3 regions of the Pandoraea pnomenusa genome follow, and region 2 is predicted to be linked to each of the others. Evidence: predicted binding sites of a transcription regulator. Region 2 holds the regulator's gene; each other region holds the start of a gene.
The links. The regulator HrcA, encoded in region 2, represses chaperone genes, less so after heat shock. The targets are predictions, from matches to a motif close to TTAGCACTCNNNNNNNNNGAGTGCTAA.
Positions count from the first base shown of each region.

Region 1: a site for HrcA is predicted at 2,207-2,233, ahead of groES (co-chaperone GroES). Genes of this name have one in related genera too.
Region 3: a site for HrcA is predicted at 2,544-2,570, ahead of rpoH (RNA polymerase sigma factor RpoH). Genes of this name have one in related genera too.

Region 1 is NZ_CP009553.3:1,444,441-1,449,457, forward strand. It holds gene LV28_RS30600 (ABC transporter ATP-binding protein) at 1-635, shown strand, start outside; gene LV28_RS30605 (porin) at 759-1,862, shown strand; gene groES (co-chaperone GroES) at 2,310-2,600, shown strand; gene groL (chaperonin GroEL) at 2,650-4,296, shown strand; gene LV28_RS30620 (LysR substrate-binding domain-containing protein) at 4,431-5,017, opposite strand, start outside.
Region 2 is NZ_CP009553.3:1,102,050-1,107,066, reverse strand. It holds gene LV28_RS48645 (collagen-like protein) at 1-1,626, opposite strand, end outside; gene hrcA (heat-inducible transcriptional repressor HrcA) at 1,929-2,957, opposite strand; gene LV28_RS29105 (NAD kinase) at 3,075-3,983, shown strand; gene recN (DNA repair protein RecN) at 4,006-5,017, shown strand, end outside.
Region 3 is NZ_CP009553.3:4,860,346-4,865,362, forward strand. It holds gene maiA (maleylacetoacetate isomerase) at 1-552, opposite strand, end outside; gene ybiB (DNA-binding protein YbiB) at 748-1,728, shown strand; gene LV28_RS45760 (nuclear transport factor 2 family protein) at 2,000-2,383, opposite strand; gene rpoH (RNA polymerase sigma factor RpoH) at 2,606-3,544, shown strand; gene cydP (cytochrome oxidase putative small subunit CydP) at 3,938-4,258, shown strand; gene LV28_RS45775 (cytochrome ubiquinol oxidase subunit I) at 4,248-5,017, shown strand, end outside.

The DNA of each region.
Region 1 (5,017 bases), 340 kb from region 2:
GCGCGGGCAAGTCGTCGATGCTCAACGCCATCATGGGCGCGCTGCCGCACAACGGGTCGAGCAAGGGAAGCGTGATGTATCTCGGGCACGAGATGTCGGCGCTGACGATCGAAGCGCGCGTATCGCGCGGCATGTGTCTGGTGCCGGAGAAGCGCGAACTGTTCTCGACGATGACCGTCGAGGACAACCTGCTGCTGGGCGCATATCGACGCAAGAAGGCGGGGGAGAAGCACTTCCTCGACCAGATGGAAGTGGTTTATGAGCTGTTCCCGCGCCTGAAGGAGCGTCGTGTGCAGCAGGCCGGGACGCTGTCTGGCGGGGAGCGCCAGATGCTGGCGGTGGGCCGGGCACTGATGGCCAAGCCGCAGCTGCTCATGCTGGACGAGCCGAGCCTGGGCCTCGCGCCGCTGATCGTGAAAGAAATCTTCCACATCATCAGCGACCTGCGCAAGACCGGCGTGGCAACCCTGCTCATCGAACAGAACGCCCGTGCCGCATTGCAGGTGGCGGACTACGGGTACGTGATCGAAACCGGTGAGCTGGCCCTGGAAGGTCCGGCGCAAGCGCTTGCGAGCAATCCCAAGGTCATTGAAACGTATCTGGGGCTGGCCAGGAAAGCCACTGCCGACGCTTGATAAACCACCTACCGACAAAAAGACAAGCAGCCAGGCTGAGGGAGGAAACCGGAGACAAGGAGATCTCGGGAGGCAACTAAAAAATAAGTAGTAATACTAATAAATAATGTTTGGAGACAACCAATGAAGCGTCTGATACTTGCCGCCGCGATGGCGAGCACGGTAGTGGTAAGTGTTGCCAACGCGCAATCGAATGTTCAACTCTATGGCCTGCTCGATACTGGCGTGGAATACCTGACACACGCCACGCCACAAGGCGGGACGCTGGTGCGCGTTCCGACGAATACCGCCACATTGCCCTCGCGCTGGGGAATGCGTGGCACGGAAGATCTCGGTAACGGATTGCAGGCGCTATGGACACTGGAAAGCGGGTTCGCGCTGAACAACGGCACATCGGCACAGGGCGGCCGTCTGTTCGGGCGCCAATCCTTCGTCGGTCTCGGAGGCAAGTGGGGAACGATCACGATCGGGCGCCAGTACGGTATGACGTACCTGTCGCTGCTCGATTCCGACGTGATCGGACCGGCGATCTACAGCATGGGTTCATACGACAGCTTCATTCCAAACCCGCGTAACGACAATAGCCTTGCGTATAAGGGCGTGTTCAATGGCCTGACGGTCGGTGCGGAGTACTCGACCGGTCGCGATTCGACGAGCTGTGCCGGCCAGACCGCAGGCAACTTTCTCGCGTGTCGCGAAATCTCGGCGATGCTCAAGTACAACGCGGCCAAATGGGGCGCGGCTGTAGCCTTCGATGAACAGCGTGGGGGCGCGGGCTCCGCGCCGGCGACGATCGCACCGACAGCCAGTTACGCGATGGCCCGCGCAAGCAGCCGCGACCGCCGGCTGGTCGCCAACGGCTATTTTGTGCTCGGACCGGTCAAGGTCGGTGGCGGATGGATCGGGCGATGGATTCACTCCGACGTGACGAGCGTGTCGTCAAACCTGTTCTATCTTGGCGCGTCATACGCAGTCAGTGTGCCGCTGCAGGTGGATGCGCAAGTCGTCTACTACAACAGCAAGGACGCCAGCGTCCATTCGATCATGTATGTTGCCCGTGCAACTTACAGCCTCTCAAAACGCACTGCCGTGTACGCCCAGACCGGTTTCCTGACGAACGGCGCGCAAAGTAACTTCTCGGTTAGCGGCGCGACCGTCGTGCCCGCGTCTCCGGCCATGGGTGGCAACCAGTTGGGGGTGATGTTGGGCGTTCGTCACACATTCTGACCTCGCCTCGGGAATCGCGTGCCGGTGCCCCGCGCCCGGCGCGCGGCGTCTGTCGCCGGCCGGGCGCTCCGGGACGACGCGAAGCCGAACCCGCACGAAAGCGACCGTCGACATCGTCGTCGTTCGTCGCATCGCCAGTCGTTATCGCCTACACCCGGCGAGGGTGACGGCTGCGGCTGCCTCGTATGTCATTGATTTCACAAGTTTTGTCTCGGTCGTCGATCTGGCGAGCCCCGCGTTGAGTGATCAACATTCAGAATTCGCCTCCAGCCCAGGCCCGCTCGCCCAATTTTTACCTCCGGGAAAACCCCGCGTCTTGAAATCGTAAAACCCCGTCCCTATAATTAGCACTCGTTGGCGCAGAGTGCTAACGCCATGAATTCATAGCATATGCAAACGATTGCATATTTGTTTTGACGATCTCATTGAGAGAAAGAGGAGCTTGTAATGAACCTTCGTCCCTTGCATGACCGCGTTATTGTCAAGCGCCTGGACAACGAAACGAAGACCGCATCGGGCATCGTGATCCCGGACGCCGCTGCCGAGAAGCCGGACCAGGGTGAAATCCTGGCCGTCGGCCCGGGCAAGCGTGACGATCAAGGCAAGGCGATCGCACTCGACGTGAAGGTGGGCGACCGCGTTCTGTTCGGCAAGTATGCCGGCCAAAGCGTGAAGGTCGATGGCCAGGAACTGCTGGTCATGCGCGAAGAAGACATCATGGCCGTCGTGGCCGCCTAAGTCTGTCTCCCCCAGGACATCTACGTAAAGTATTCAAGGAGTTATTGCAATGGCAGCTAAAGAAGTCGTTTTCGGCGATGCCGCTCGTGCCAAGATGGTCGAGGGTGTCAACATCCTCGCCAACGCCGTCAAGGTGACCCTGGGCCCGAAGGGCCGTAATGTCGTGCTCGAGCGCAGCTTCGGCGGCCCGACCGTGACCAAGGACGGTGTGTCGGTCGCCAAGGAAATCGAACTCAAGGACAAGCTCCAGAACATGGGCGCGCAAATGGTCAAGGAAGTGGCTTCCAAGACCAGCGACAACGCCGGTGACGGTACCACCACCGCCACGGTGCTCGCCCAGTCGATCGTCCGCGAAGGCATGAAGTTCGTCGCCGCCGGCATGAACCCGATGGACCTCAAGCGCGGTATCGACAAGGCCGTCACCGCCGCCATCGACGAACTGCGCAAGATCAGCAAGCCCTGCACCACCAACAAGGAAATCGCTCAGGTCGGTTCGATCTCGGCCAACAGCGACACCTCGATCGGTGACTACATCGCCGCCGCCATGGACAAGGTCGGCAAGGAAGGCGTGATCACCGTCGAAGACGGCAAGTCGCTCCAGGACGAACTGGACGTCGTCGAAGGCATGCAATTCGACCGCGGCTACCTCTCGCCGTACTTCATCAACACCCCGGAAAAGCAAGTCGCGATCCTGGAGAACCCGTTCGTCCTGCTGTTCGACAAGAAGATCTCGAACATCCGTGACCTGCTGCCGGTGCTCGAGCAAGTCGCCAAGGCCGGCCGTCCGCTGCTGATCATCGCCGAAGACGTCGAAGGCGAAGCCCTCGCAACGCTGGTGGTCAACAACATCCGCGGCATCCTGAAGACCTGCGCCGTCAAGGCCCCGGGCTTCGGCGACCGTCGCAAGGCCATGCTGGAAGACATCGCCATCCTCACGGGCGGCCAGGTCATCGCCGAGGAAATCGGTCTGACGCTGGAAAAGGCGACGCTCAACGAACTGGGCCAGGCCAAGCGCATCGAAATCGGCAAGGAAAACACCATCATCATCGATGGCGCCGGTGAAGCCGCGAACATCGAAGCGCGCGTCAAGCAGATCCGCGCTCAGATCGAAGAAGCGTCGAGCGACTACGACCGTGAAAAGCTGCAAGAGCGCGTGGCCAAGCTGGCCGGCGGTGTTGCCGTGATCAAGGTCGGCGCCGCGACCGAAGTCGAAATGAAGGAAAAGAAGGCACGCGTGGAAGACGCGCTGCACGCCACCCGCGCTGCCGTGGAAGAAGGCATCGTCCCGGGCGGCGGTGTCGCTCTGCTGCGTGCTCGCGTTGCCGTGTCGGGCATCAAGGGTGCCAACCCCGACCAGGACGCCGGTATCAAGATCGTCCTGCGCGCCATGGAAGAGCCGCTGCGCCAGATCGTCACGAACGGTGGCGAAGAAGCCAGCGTCGTGGTGGCCAAGGTCGTGGAAGGCAAGGGTAACTTCGGCTACAACGCTTCGACCGGCGAGTACGGCGACCTGGTGGAAATGGGTGTCGTGGACCCGACGAAGGTCACCCGCACGGCACTGCAAAACGCCGCTTCGGTGTCGGGCCTGATGCTCACCACCGACTGCGCCGTCGCCGAACTGCCGAAGGAAGATGCACCGATGCCTGGCGGCATGGGTGACATGGGCGGCATGGGCGGCATGGGCATGGGCATGTAAGTCTCGCGAGAGACGGCTTGACCGGGCGCCGCGAGGCGCCCACTGCCCGGTCGCAGGGCCCCGTGGTCTCGATCACGCCGGCCCGCGCCAAAACGGCAACGAGTTCTTCGGGACTCGTTGCCGTTTTTTTTCGCCTACCGAGCCGGTCGGGTTGGCGTGCCGGGCGTTGCGGTATCCATACCCGCGCCGCCGATTGCCGGTGGCACCTGCGGCGTCGTGGCGGCGATCTGCGCCTGCATCCACTGCCAGAACGCGTGAATGGAACGCTCCCGCGGATGGTTCTCACGCCAACTGACGTAATACTCGAGGCTGGGCGGCACCTGAATGTCGCCGATCTGCACCAGTTCCCCGGACGCGAGTGCGTCTCGCACCAGCAAGCTGCGTGTGGTGGCAACGCCTTGCCCCGCGAGCGCCGCGCGCAGCAGCAATCCCGAATCGTCGAAGATCGGTCCACGCGTGGGCTCGTGCGGCGGCAAGCCGGCCGCAACCTGCCAGTCTCGCCACGAGCGATAGGAAAAGCGCAGCATGGGCAGCTTTGACATATCGGCGAGCGTGAAATCGGGCACGCGCGCGATCAGCGCCGGATGGCACACCGCGATGACGTGGTCGTCGAGCAGCTTGCGCGTGACGAACCCCGGCTTCTCCACCCGCTGATGCCAGATACCCACGTCGACCGAATAGGGGTCGGGCGCCGGGATATCGGCATGGATCCGGACCACCA
Region 2 (5,017 bases):
GACGGGCCCGTGCGTACCGACGACCGTCACGCGAGGCTGTACGCGCGGCGCACTCGGTGCGGTCGATGCAGTCGGTAGGCCCCGCCGGGCCGGCTGCGCGGCCCGGTCGAAAGACAGTGGCGCGCCGCCGGCGTTCGGCACGGGATGCAATTGGCTCGTGAGTTCTCGCGACGGCGTCGTGCGCGCCACCGGCGCGCGCGTGGCCAGCACCGCGCGGTTGAACACGCCGGCAGGCGGCGCGCCCGCGGCAGGACGGCTGTTGCCGAACACACTCTGCTGTACCGGTGCAACGCCAGGCGTATTGCCCACGTGCCATCCCGGCCTCTGGTCCGGTGCGCGCCCCGGCGTATTGCGCGGCGGCGTGGCCAGGGCGGCGGGCGCACCGACCGGGCGTCCCTGCACGAAGGCCTGCGCGCGCATCGTCGAGATCGCGCCTCGCACGTTGCGGTTCACGTAGATGTTGTTGATGTTCGTGATGTTGGTGTTGCGTATCACCGTCGTGCGGTTGATATTCGTGATGTACGCGGAACTGGCGTGATAGGCCGGTCGATAGACGTCATGCGGTCCCAGCGCGAACCATGCGAGTCCCACGCCGCCGGCGGCAAACGCGACCCCCCAGGCATTTCCACCGCTGCTGCCATTGACCCAGCCGACGAGCGCAGGCGCGTACACCGGACGCACCGCCACCGGTCCCGGCACCCAGCACCAGCGGGCATCGACGTACGCCCACCGGCCATAGTGATACGGCGCAAAGCCCCAGGGCGCATCGTCGACCCAGGTCCATCCCCACGGATCGACCCAGGTCCAGTGGCCCGTGCGGTAAGGCGCCCAGCCCGACGGCACATCCGAAGGCACCCACACCGCGCCGTAGTCCGGCGTCTCCTGCCAGGTGCCGTAATCGTCGAGACTCTCGTAGCCGGTCATGTCGCGCGACACGTAGCGGGCCGACACGGAGGCGTCTTCCCGGGCGTCGAGCTGCCGCACCCACTGGTCGAACGCATCCGCGCGCGAAGGCCCGGCGGGCTGCTGCGTCAGATTCTGCCCCACGAATGCCACCCGCTGGCCCTGCTGCAACGGCACCGACGCGCCCTGCCCGTACACGGTGGCCGCGCCACGCGACACGCTCACGGTCGTCACGCCATTGGGATCGACGTCGAGGCGGTACTCGCCGGCTTGCTGCGGGACGAAAGCGAGGTTCGGCGTGTCGATCTCGTAAGGCTGATTCGGGTCATAGCCGCGCAGACGCAGCCCGACCGTGCCCTGCGTTACGTTCAGTTGCACATTCTGGTCGGTGACGGCCGAGAGCGCGACACTCGTCGACGCTCCCAGGCGCACCGCCGCGCCACCCACGCGCATTTCCGCGCGGCTGTTGCGATCGACCCAGACGGCGTCGCCCGTGGTCAGCGGACGGTTTCGCTCGGCGTAGCGCCAGTCGCCCGTGCCGTCCGGCGAGAAGGTCACGGTGCCGTCGAATTGACTCAGACGCGCCACACGCCCAGGGGGGTCGGCGCTCTGCGCCTGCGCGAAGGCGGGCATGCCCGCCACGCCAAGCACCCCGAGCGCCAGCCCAACGCCGACGACGCCGAGTTGGCGGACCGCGGTCCGCCAGGAAATCAGGGGGTTCATAAAGACTCCGAGGCCCTTCGGGCAACGCGCCGATCAACGGTGCCGGCATGCCACCTTCATTCTTCTGTCCGAATCCTTCGGCGAACCTGACACCCGCCATTCCGGGGACTTCGCCGCAAGTGACACCTCGAGCGTAAGCCCCTCGCGTGTGACAGCGTGTAAAGGAATGCTACGGGCATGTAACCGGAAGCCCCGGCCGGCATCGCGCGGCGGATCGCTGCGCCGGGGCGGCGGCCGATGGATGGCGTGCACGGGCCGAAGTGGCGACCCGGACGCCCGGGCGACGCGCGCCACGGGGCCCATCAATGCTGGCTAAGCGCGTTGGACAGGAGCTTGGCGGTGATGTCGACGATCGGAATCACACGCTCGTACGCCATGCGCGTCGGGCCGATCACGCCCAGCGTGCCGACGACCTCGCCGTCGACCTCGTAAGGCGCCGTCACGACTGACATCTCCTCGATCGGCACCAGATTCGACTCGCCGCCAATGAAGATCTGCACCCCCGAGGCACGGCTCGACACGTCGAGCAACTGCAGCAGACCGGTCTTGGACTCGAACACGTCGAAGAGCTTGCGAAGCCGCTCCATGTTCGACGACAGGTCCTCCACGCCCAGCAGATTGCGCTCGCCCGAGATCAGCACGCTCTCACGGCTGGTGTCGGCCATGGCATCGCTGCCGGCCTGCACCGCCGCCTGCATCAGCGCGCTCATGTCGGAACGCAATGCGTCGAGCTCGCCGCGCAAGTAAGCGCGCACCTCATCGAAACTGTGGCCGCCGAAATTGGCGTTCAGGTAGTTTGCCGCCTCGACCAGTTGCGCCGGCGAATAATCCTTTTCGGTCAGGATGATGCGGTTCTGCACGTCGCCATCAGGCGTGACGATGATGAGCAGCACGCGCTTTTCGGACAACCGCAGGAATTCGATCTGTCGGAAGGTCTGGCTACGACGCGGCGTGAGGACCACGCCGGCGAACTGCGACAGATTGGAGAGCACCTGGGCCGCGGAGGCGACCAGCTGTTGCGGCCCGGCCGGTTGCAGGCGGTTCTGCACCTGAGACGCGAGATGGTGCACGGCATCTTCGAGCGGACGCACCGAGAGGATCGTGTCGACGAACAGGCGGTACGCGCGTGGCGTTGGCACCCGCCCGGCCGACGTATGCGGACTGGCCACGAAGCCGAGGGCTTCCAGATCCGCCATCACATTGCGGATCGTCGCCGGCGAGAGGTCGAGCCCCGAGTATCGGGAAAGCGTGCGCGAGCCGACCGGCTGGCCATCCGCGATGTACCTTTCGATCAGGGTTTTGAGAAGCGTTTGCGCACGTTGATCTAGCATGGCAAAAATTGTAACGCGAAATATGCATACGCGGCGTGCGGCAAACCCCGAGGCGGAAACCGCCGCGGGCCTTGCGTGGCGATGGTTGCTGTCATCGACTTATGGTGTAATGGCGGCATGAAAACTGGGAGCCCCTTCAAGACCGTGGCGCTCGTCGGGAAATATCATGCCGACGGCGTTGCCGAACCCCTGCTCACGCTCGCGGCATGCATCGCCCAGCGCGGGCACCACGTCGTCTTCGAGCGCGACACGGCGCACAACATCGGTGCGGCCGCCGATCCTTACGGAACCCTCGACATCCAGGAAATCGCCACGCAGACCGACGTGGCGGTGGTCGTGGGCGGCGACGGGACGATGCTCGGCATCGGCCGTCAGCTCGCGGCGTCGAAGGTGCCGCTCATCGGCGTGAATCATGGTCGCGTCGGCTTCATCACCGATATTCCGCTCGACGAGATGCGCCAGGTCGTGCCGGCCATGCTCGAAGGTCACTTCGAAGCAGAGCAGCGCACACTGCTGGCCGCGCGCATCGAGCGCGATGGCAAGACGCTTTACGAAACGCTGGCGTTCAACGACGTGGTCGTCAATCGCTCGGGCATCTCCGGCATGGTCGAGCTGCGCGTGGACGTGGACGGCCGCTTCATGTACAAACAGCGCTCGGACGGGCTGATCGTGGCCACCCCGACGGGCTCGACGGCTTACGCGCTCTCGGCAAGCGGGCCGATCCTGCATCCGCGCCTGGGCGGCGTGGTGCTCGTGCCGATCGCCCCGCACGCCTTGTCGAATCGCCCCATCGTGCTGCCGGACTCGAGCGACATCGTCATCACGATCACTGGCGGACGCGAGGTCGGCGCCAACTTCGACATGCAGTCGTTCGCCGAACTGCGGCAGGGCGACCAGATTTTGGTGGGCCGCTCCGAGCATCAGGTGACGTTCCTGCACCCGGTCGGCTACAACTACTACGCCACGCTGCGCCGCAAACTGCACTGGAACGAGCATATCTCCGACGAAGATACGCCGCAGAACTGACTCCACGCCTCATCGATATCCCATGCTACGCAGTCTCTCGATTCGCGATTTCGTGATCGTCGATCGTCTCGACCTGGAATTCTCCGCCGGTTTCACCGTGTTCTCGGGGGAGACCGGCGCGGGCAAATCGATCCTGATCGACGCGCTGGCCCTGGCCATGGGCGAGCGTGGCGACGCCAGCATGGTGCGCACCGGGCAAACGCGCGCCGACATCACCGCGGAGTTCGCCGCCGACGCCGAAGCGCGCCCCGATCTCGAAGCCTGGCTGCAGGCGCAGGCGCTCACGCTGGAAGAGCACGGCGGCGTGCTGCTGCGCCGCGTGCTCGATTCCGGCGGCCGCTCGCGCGCCTTCATCAACGGCACGCCCGCCACGCTCGCGCAGCTCCGCGAGCTCGGCGAGATGCTCGTCGACATTCACGGCCAGCATGCTCACCAGCAACTGCTTCGCCCCGACGCCCAGCGCCGGCTGCTCGACTCGCACGCAGGCGCCACGGCGCTGGCCGCCGACACCGCGGCCGCGCACAGGGAGTGGCGCCGTCTCGTCAAGCGTTGCGAGGAAGCCCACGGGCGCGACCGCGAGTTGCAGCTCGAACGCGAGCGCCTCGAATGGCAAACGTCCGAACTCGACAAGCTCAATCCGCAGGAAGGCGAATGGGACGAGGTGAGCGCCGAGCATCGGCGTCTGTCGCACGCAGCAAGTCTCATCAACGGCGTGCAGGGCGCGCTCGACGCGCTGGCCGAAGCCGACGGCGCCATCGTCCCGTCGCTGGGCCACGTGGTGCACCAGATCCGCGAACTGGCCGAGATCGACGCCGGACTCGCCGACACGCTCGCCGCGCTCGAGCCCGCCGAGATCCAGCTTCGCGAGGCGGTTCACTCGCTCACGCACTACGCGCAGCGCATCGATCTCGACCCGGAGCGGCTTGCCGTGGTCGAGCAACGTCTGGACGCCTTGCATTCGACCGCACGCAAATTCCGCGTTACGCCCGAGCAGTTGCCCGCCGAACATGCCGAGCGCCGGGCCCAGCTCGCCG
Region 3 (5,017 bases), 1.6 Mb from region 2:
CATGTCCACCTTGAATCGATTGGCGTTGTAGACCTGCGGCACGAGACAGCAATCGGCCAGGGTCGGCGTGTCGCCGAAGACGAATTTTCCGGGCGAGCGCTGGGCCGCCAGACGCGCTTCGAGCGCCGTGAAGCCCTCCACGACCCAGTGGACGTACCACGCGTTCTTCTGCTCCTCGCTCACCCCCAGGTCGTGCTTGAGATAGCGCAACACGCGCAGGTTGTCGATCGGATGAATGTCGGCCGCGATGTCGAGCGCCAGCGCCCGCACCTGCGCCCGCGCGACCGGATCGGCCGGCAGCAGCGCCGGCGTCGGATGCACGTCCTCCAGATATTCGATGATGGCCAACGATTGATGAATGTTGACCTCGCCGTCGACGAACGTCGGCACCAGCCCGTTGACGTTCAACGCACGGTACGCCGGTTTGAGTTGCTCGCCGCCATCGCGCACCAGATGCACCGGCACGATCTCGTAATCGAGCCCCTTCAGATTCAGGGCGATCCGCACGCGATACGCGGCGGAACTGCGGAAATAGCTGTACAGCGTGGACATGGCAAGACCTCGGAGGGGAATGGGGGAAAGGCGACGGCCGCCAGCAACTGTGTGCGTGCGCCGCGCCCGAACCCGAAATGGTACTTCAAGCACTGGCACCGGGCACCCCCAAGTGCGTATCATGAGCGGACAATCTCCCTCCGGAGCGTGCCTCGTCGCCCCGGTCTGCCCAGTACGACACAACACCGAAGTGCCATGACCGCCGCCGCCCCACTCGCTCCCTTCGCCTGCGCGCCGCTGCTCAAGACCATCGCCCGGGGCGCCAAGGGCGCGCGCGCGCTCACCGCCAACGAGACGCGAGAACTCTTCGACGCCATTCTCGCCGGACGTGTGGCCCCGGCGGAGCTGGGCGGCGTGCTGATCGCGTACCGCATCAAGGGCGAGACACCGGTCGAGTTGCGCGCCATGCTCGACGCCGCTCACGCCACCTTCACCCCGCTCGTCGCCCCCGCCGACGCGCCGCCGCCCGTTCTGCTGCCGAGCTACAACGGCGCGCGCAAGCAGCCCAACCTGACGCCGCTGCTTGCGCTGCTGCTCGCCCGCGACGGCATTCCGGTGCTGGTGCACGGTCAGCATCACAGCGGCGCGAATCGTGTTGGCACCCAGGCCATCTTTGCTGAGTTGGGGCACGCCCCGTGCGGCTCGGCGACGGACGCGCAAGCGGCGCTGCGCGACCGACGTGTCGCATACCTGCCAATCGCGGCGCTGTCGCCCGCGCTGGAGCGTTTGCTGGAGATGCGGGCCGTGCTCGGCGTGCGCAATTCAGGGCACACGGTGGTGAAGTTGCTGCAGCCGTTCGCCGGTCCGGCGCTGCGCCTGGTGAACTACACCCATCCCGAGTATCGTGAAACGCTCGGCGAACTGTTCTCCGATCCGGCGAATAGCCCCGCTCCCGGCGTGCTGCTCGCGCGCGGCACGGAAGGCGAGCCGGTCGCCGATGCCCGTCGTCAGGCGGCCATCGAGGGCTTTAGCGACGGCGTGCCTACGTTGTGGCAGGCCGCCGAAGAAGGCGCCATCGGCACACCGCCGGCGCTCCCTGCCGCGGACGCCCGCGCGACCGCCCGGTGGATCGAAGCGGTGCTGGCGGGTGACGTTCCGATTCCCGCGCCCATCGCCCGGCAGGTCGCGGTGATCCGTCTGGCGTTGCGGCTCGACACGCCCGGGTCGCGGACCTGAGCGACCACGTACACGCGCTTCGGGGGCGCCCGCACCCGCTCGGGCATGTCTCCCTGATGCACCCGGCTACCGCCATCCCCCACCGGATACGTCGGATATGCCGGCATTGGCCATCATTTGAGCGCAATTCGATGCATTGCGCCCGATAAACGCAACAATCGCTTGCAGCCAAACACGAATTCCATCTTTCTCGGAACGTTTTGTTCCGAAATTCGTCAAAAATTACGTATTGAGACGTGCGTCCGGCGAGGGCCGGACTGAGCGCATGGCGTCAATCGGCCGACGCCATGCGCGTCGCCTGCCAGGAGATGAGATGCCAGGCGTCCGCTTCCAACACATGGACCGCCGTGTAGGTCATCTGCGATTCGAGCGAGCCGGTCGCGGTCTCCAGCTCCACGCGGAGTTTGCCTGTCACGACCACGGTGTCGCCGAACTGGCGCAATTCCTGCGCCTTGACGTCGATGTCGATGTAACGCCGGCGCCCGGAACTGAGCGCGTCGAGAAACTCGCGTTTGGTTTCTCGTTTGCCGTTTGAATGAACGTAATGAAGATCGCTTGCCAGCAAGGCATCCAGTTGTTCGACGTCGCACTCGACCATCGCGTCGAAGCGCGCCGATTCGAGTTCCCGTACCGCGTCAATGTGCTTTCCGGCCATGCTGTCCTCCCATCTTCGCCACCATTAAACGCTCGCGGCTTGGGTTGCAATTTACACCATCCACGTGACGTTTGCGCCAGTGACTTCTCCCGTTTGACGGAGGGTGCTGGAAAACCCCGAGACGCCGGAAACTTCCCGTCCGGTAAGGGTTCTAACGTGTTTAGCACTCACCGAAAGAGAGTGCTAAAATGTTTTCCCAGAGGCTAACCAGGAGTCCACCACTTGAGTACTGCCGCCACTTTGCATCCGACGACGCCGGCCACCGGCACGGCGCCGACTTCGCGTGCCCTTGCGCTTGCCCCGTCCGCGTTGATGCTGCCGGGCAGTCTGGGCAATATCGACAGCTACATTCAGGCCGTCAACCGCATTCCCCTGCTTTCCGCCGAGGAAGAGCAGTCGCTCGCCAAGCGTCTGCGCGAGAACGATGATCTGGAAGCCGCCCGCCAGTTGGTGCTCTCGCACCTGCGTCTGGTGGTGTCCATCGCGCGTAACTACCTCGGCTACGGTCTGCCGCACGCGGATCTGATCCAGGAGGGCAATATCGGCCTGATGAAGGCCGTGAAGCGCTTCGACCCCGCCCAGGGCGTTCGGCTCGTGTCCTACGCCATGCATTGGATCAAGGCCGAGATTCACGAATATGTGCTGAAGAACTGGCGCACCGTGAAGGTTGCCACGACCAAGGCCCAGCGCAAGCTGTTCTTCAACCTGCGCAGCCAGAAGCAAGGCCTGCAAGCGTTCACGCCGGAAGAGATCGATCAGGTCGCCCGCGATCTGAACGTCAAGCGCGAAGACGTCATCGAGATGGAAACGCGTATGTCGGGCGGCGATATCGCCCTCGAAGGTCACAGCGACGACGGCGAGAGCGCCAGCTTCGCTCCGATCGCGTACCTGGCCGACTCGCATCAGGAGCCGACCGCCGTCATCGCCGCACGCGAGCGCGACCACCTGCAAAGCGACGGGCTGCAAACCGCGCTCGGCCGACTCGACCCGCGCAGCCGTCGCATCATCGAGGCCCGCTGGCTGTCGGTGGCCGACGACGGCAGTGGCGGCGCCACGCTTCACGAACTGGCGGAAGAATTCGGCGTGTCCGCCGAGCGCATTCGCCAGATCGAGGTCGCCGCAATGAAGAAGATGAAAGGCGCGCTTCAGGCCTACGCATAAGTCGACCGCGCCGCAGCGCCCCTGCCGCCGGCCATCAAGCCCCGTGAGATCCACGGGGCTTTTTTATTGGACTTCGAAAGTTCATCGCCCATTCGCTCAGGACTTGATGCATCGCAAGGTCGCCGGCGGGACGCACCGATAGAATCGGATCGTACGTGGCCATGCTGCGTGCGAAGGACGGCCCGGGGGCCGTTCGGCGCGCCGGACCCTTGTCTCGAATCCGCTTCCCATCTGCCGTGCGTCACGGCGGCAGATCCGCATCGAACCAGCGTCATCTGCGTGTCATCCGCCCCCGCGCTCCGCGGTTTGACATTTTCAAGCGTTAAGGCACAATGCGCCGGAAGTCGACGCTGTTTCCGACATCACGACTTTCGACGCCAGGAGCCGTCACGGATGGACACCCACTCTCCTAGCAGTCTGAAGCCTCCCGCCACGGCCGCGCCCGCAGTCGCGCCGCGCCCCGTTGCCTCCGGCGTCGTCGCCTGGCTGGTCAGGCGCTGGCGCAACCGCCCTTCCCGTTTCATGTTCGAAATCCTGATCGTTCTCGCGATCAAGGTCGTACTCCTGTTCATTCTGAAACATGCGTTCTTCGACGCACCGATGGCCAAGCACATGCAATTGCCGCCGGACGTCGTGGCCCGCGCCCTGATCGGGCCGCAGGCAGTAGAAGCGCAGTCCCCCACCCCAAGTCAAGGTGTCCGCCATGATCAGTAGCGAAGTCGTTGACCTCTCGCGCTTGCAGTTCGCCGCTACGGCGCTGTATCACTTCCTGTTCGTCCCGCTCACGCTCGGCCTGTCGTGGCTGCTTGTCATCATGGAGTCGGTCTATGTGATGACCGGCAAGCAGATCTACAAGGACATGACCCAGTTCTGGGGCAAGCTCTTCCTGATCAACTTCGCGATGGGCGTGACCACGGGTCTCACGCTCGAATTTCAGTTCGGCACCAACTGGGCGTATTACTCGCACTACGTTGGCGACATCTTCGGCGTGCCGCTCGCCATCGAAGGACTGATGGCGTTCTTCCTCGAAGCCACGTTCGTCGGCCTGTTCTTCTTCGGCTGGAACAAGCTCTCGCGCATCGGTCACCTGGCGACCACGTTCGCGGTGGCGCTCGGCTCGAACCTCTCGGCGCTCTGGATTCTCGTGGCCAACGGCTGGATGAACAATCCGGTCGGCGCGCACTTCAACTACGAGACCATGCGCATGGAGCTCAACAGCATCTGGGAGGTGATCTTCAACCCGGTCGCCCAGGTGAAGTTCGTGCACACGCTCTCGGCCGGTTACGTGACCGCCGCCATGTTTGTGCTCGGCATCTCCGCGTGGTATCTGCTCAAGCGTCGCGACGTGCCCTTCGCGCTGCGCTCGTTCGCCGTGGCTGCGGGCTTCGGTCTCGCATCGACGCTCTCGGTCATCGTGCTGGGCGACGAATCGGGCTACACCACCGGCGAAGTGCAGAAGGTCAAGCTCGCCGC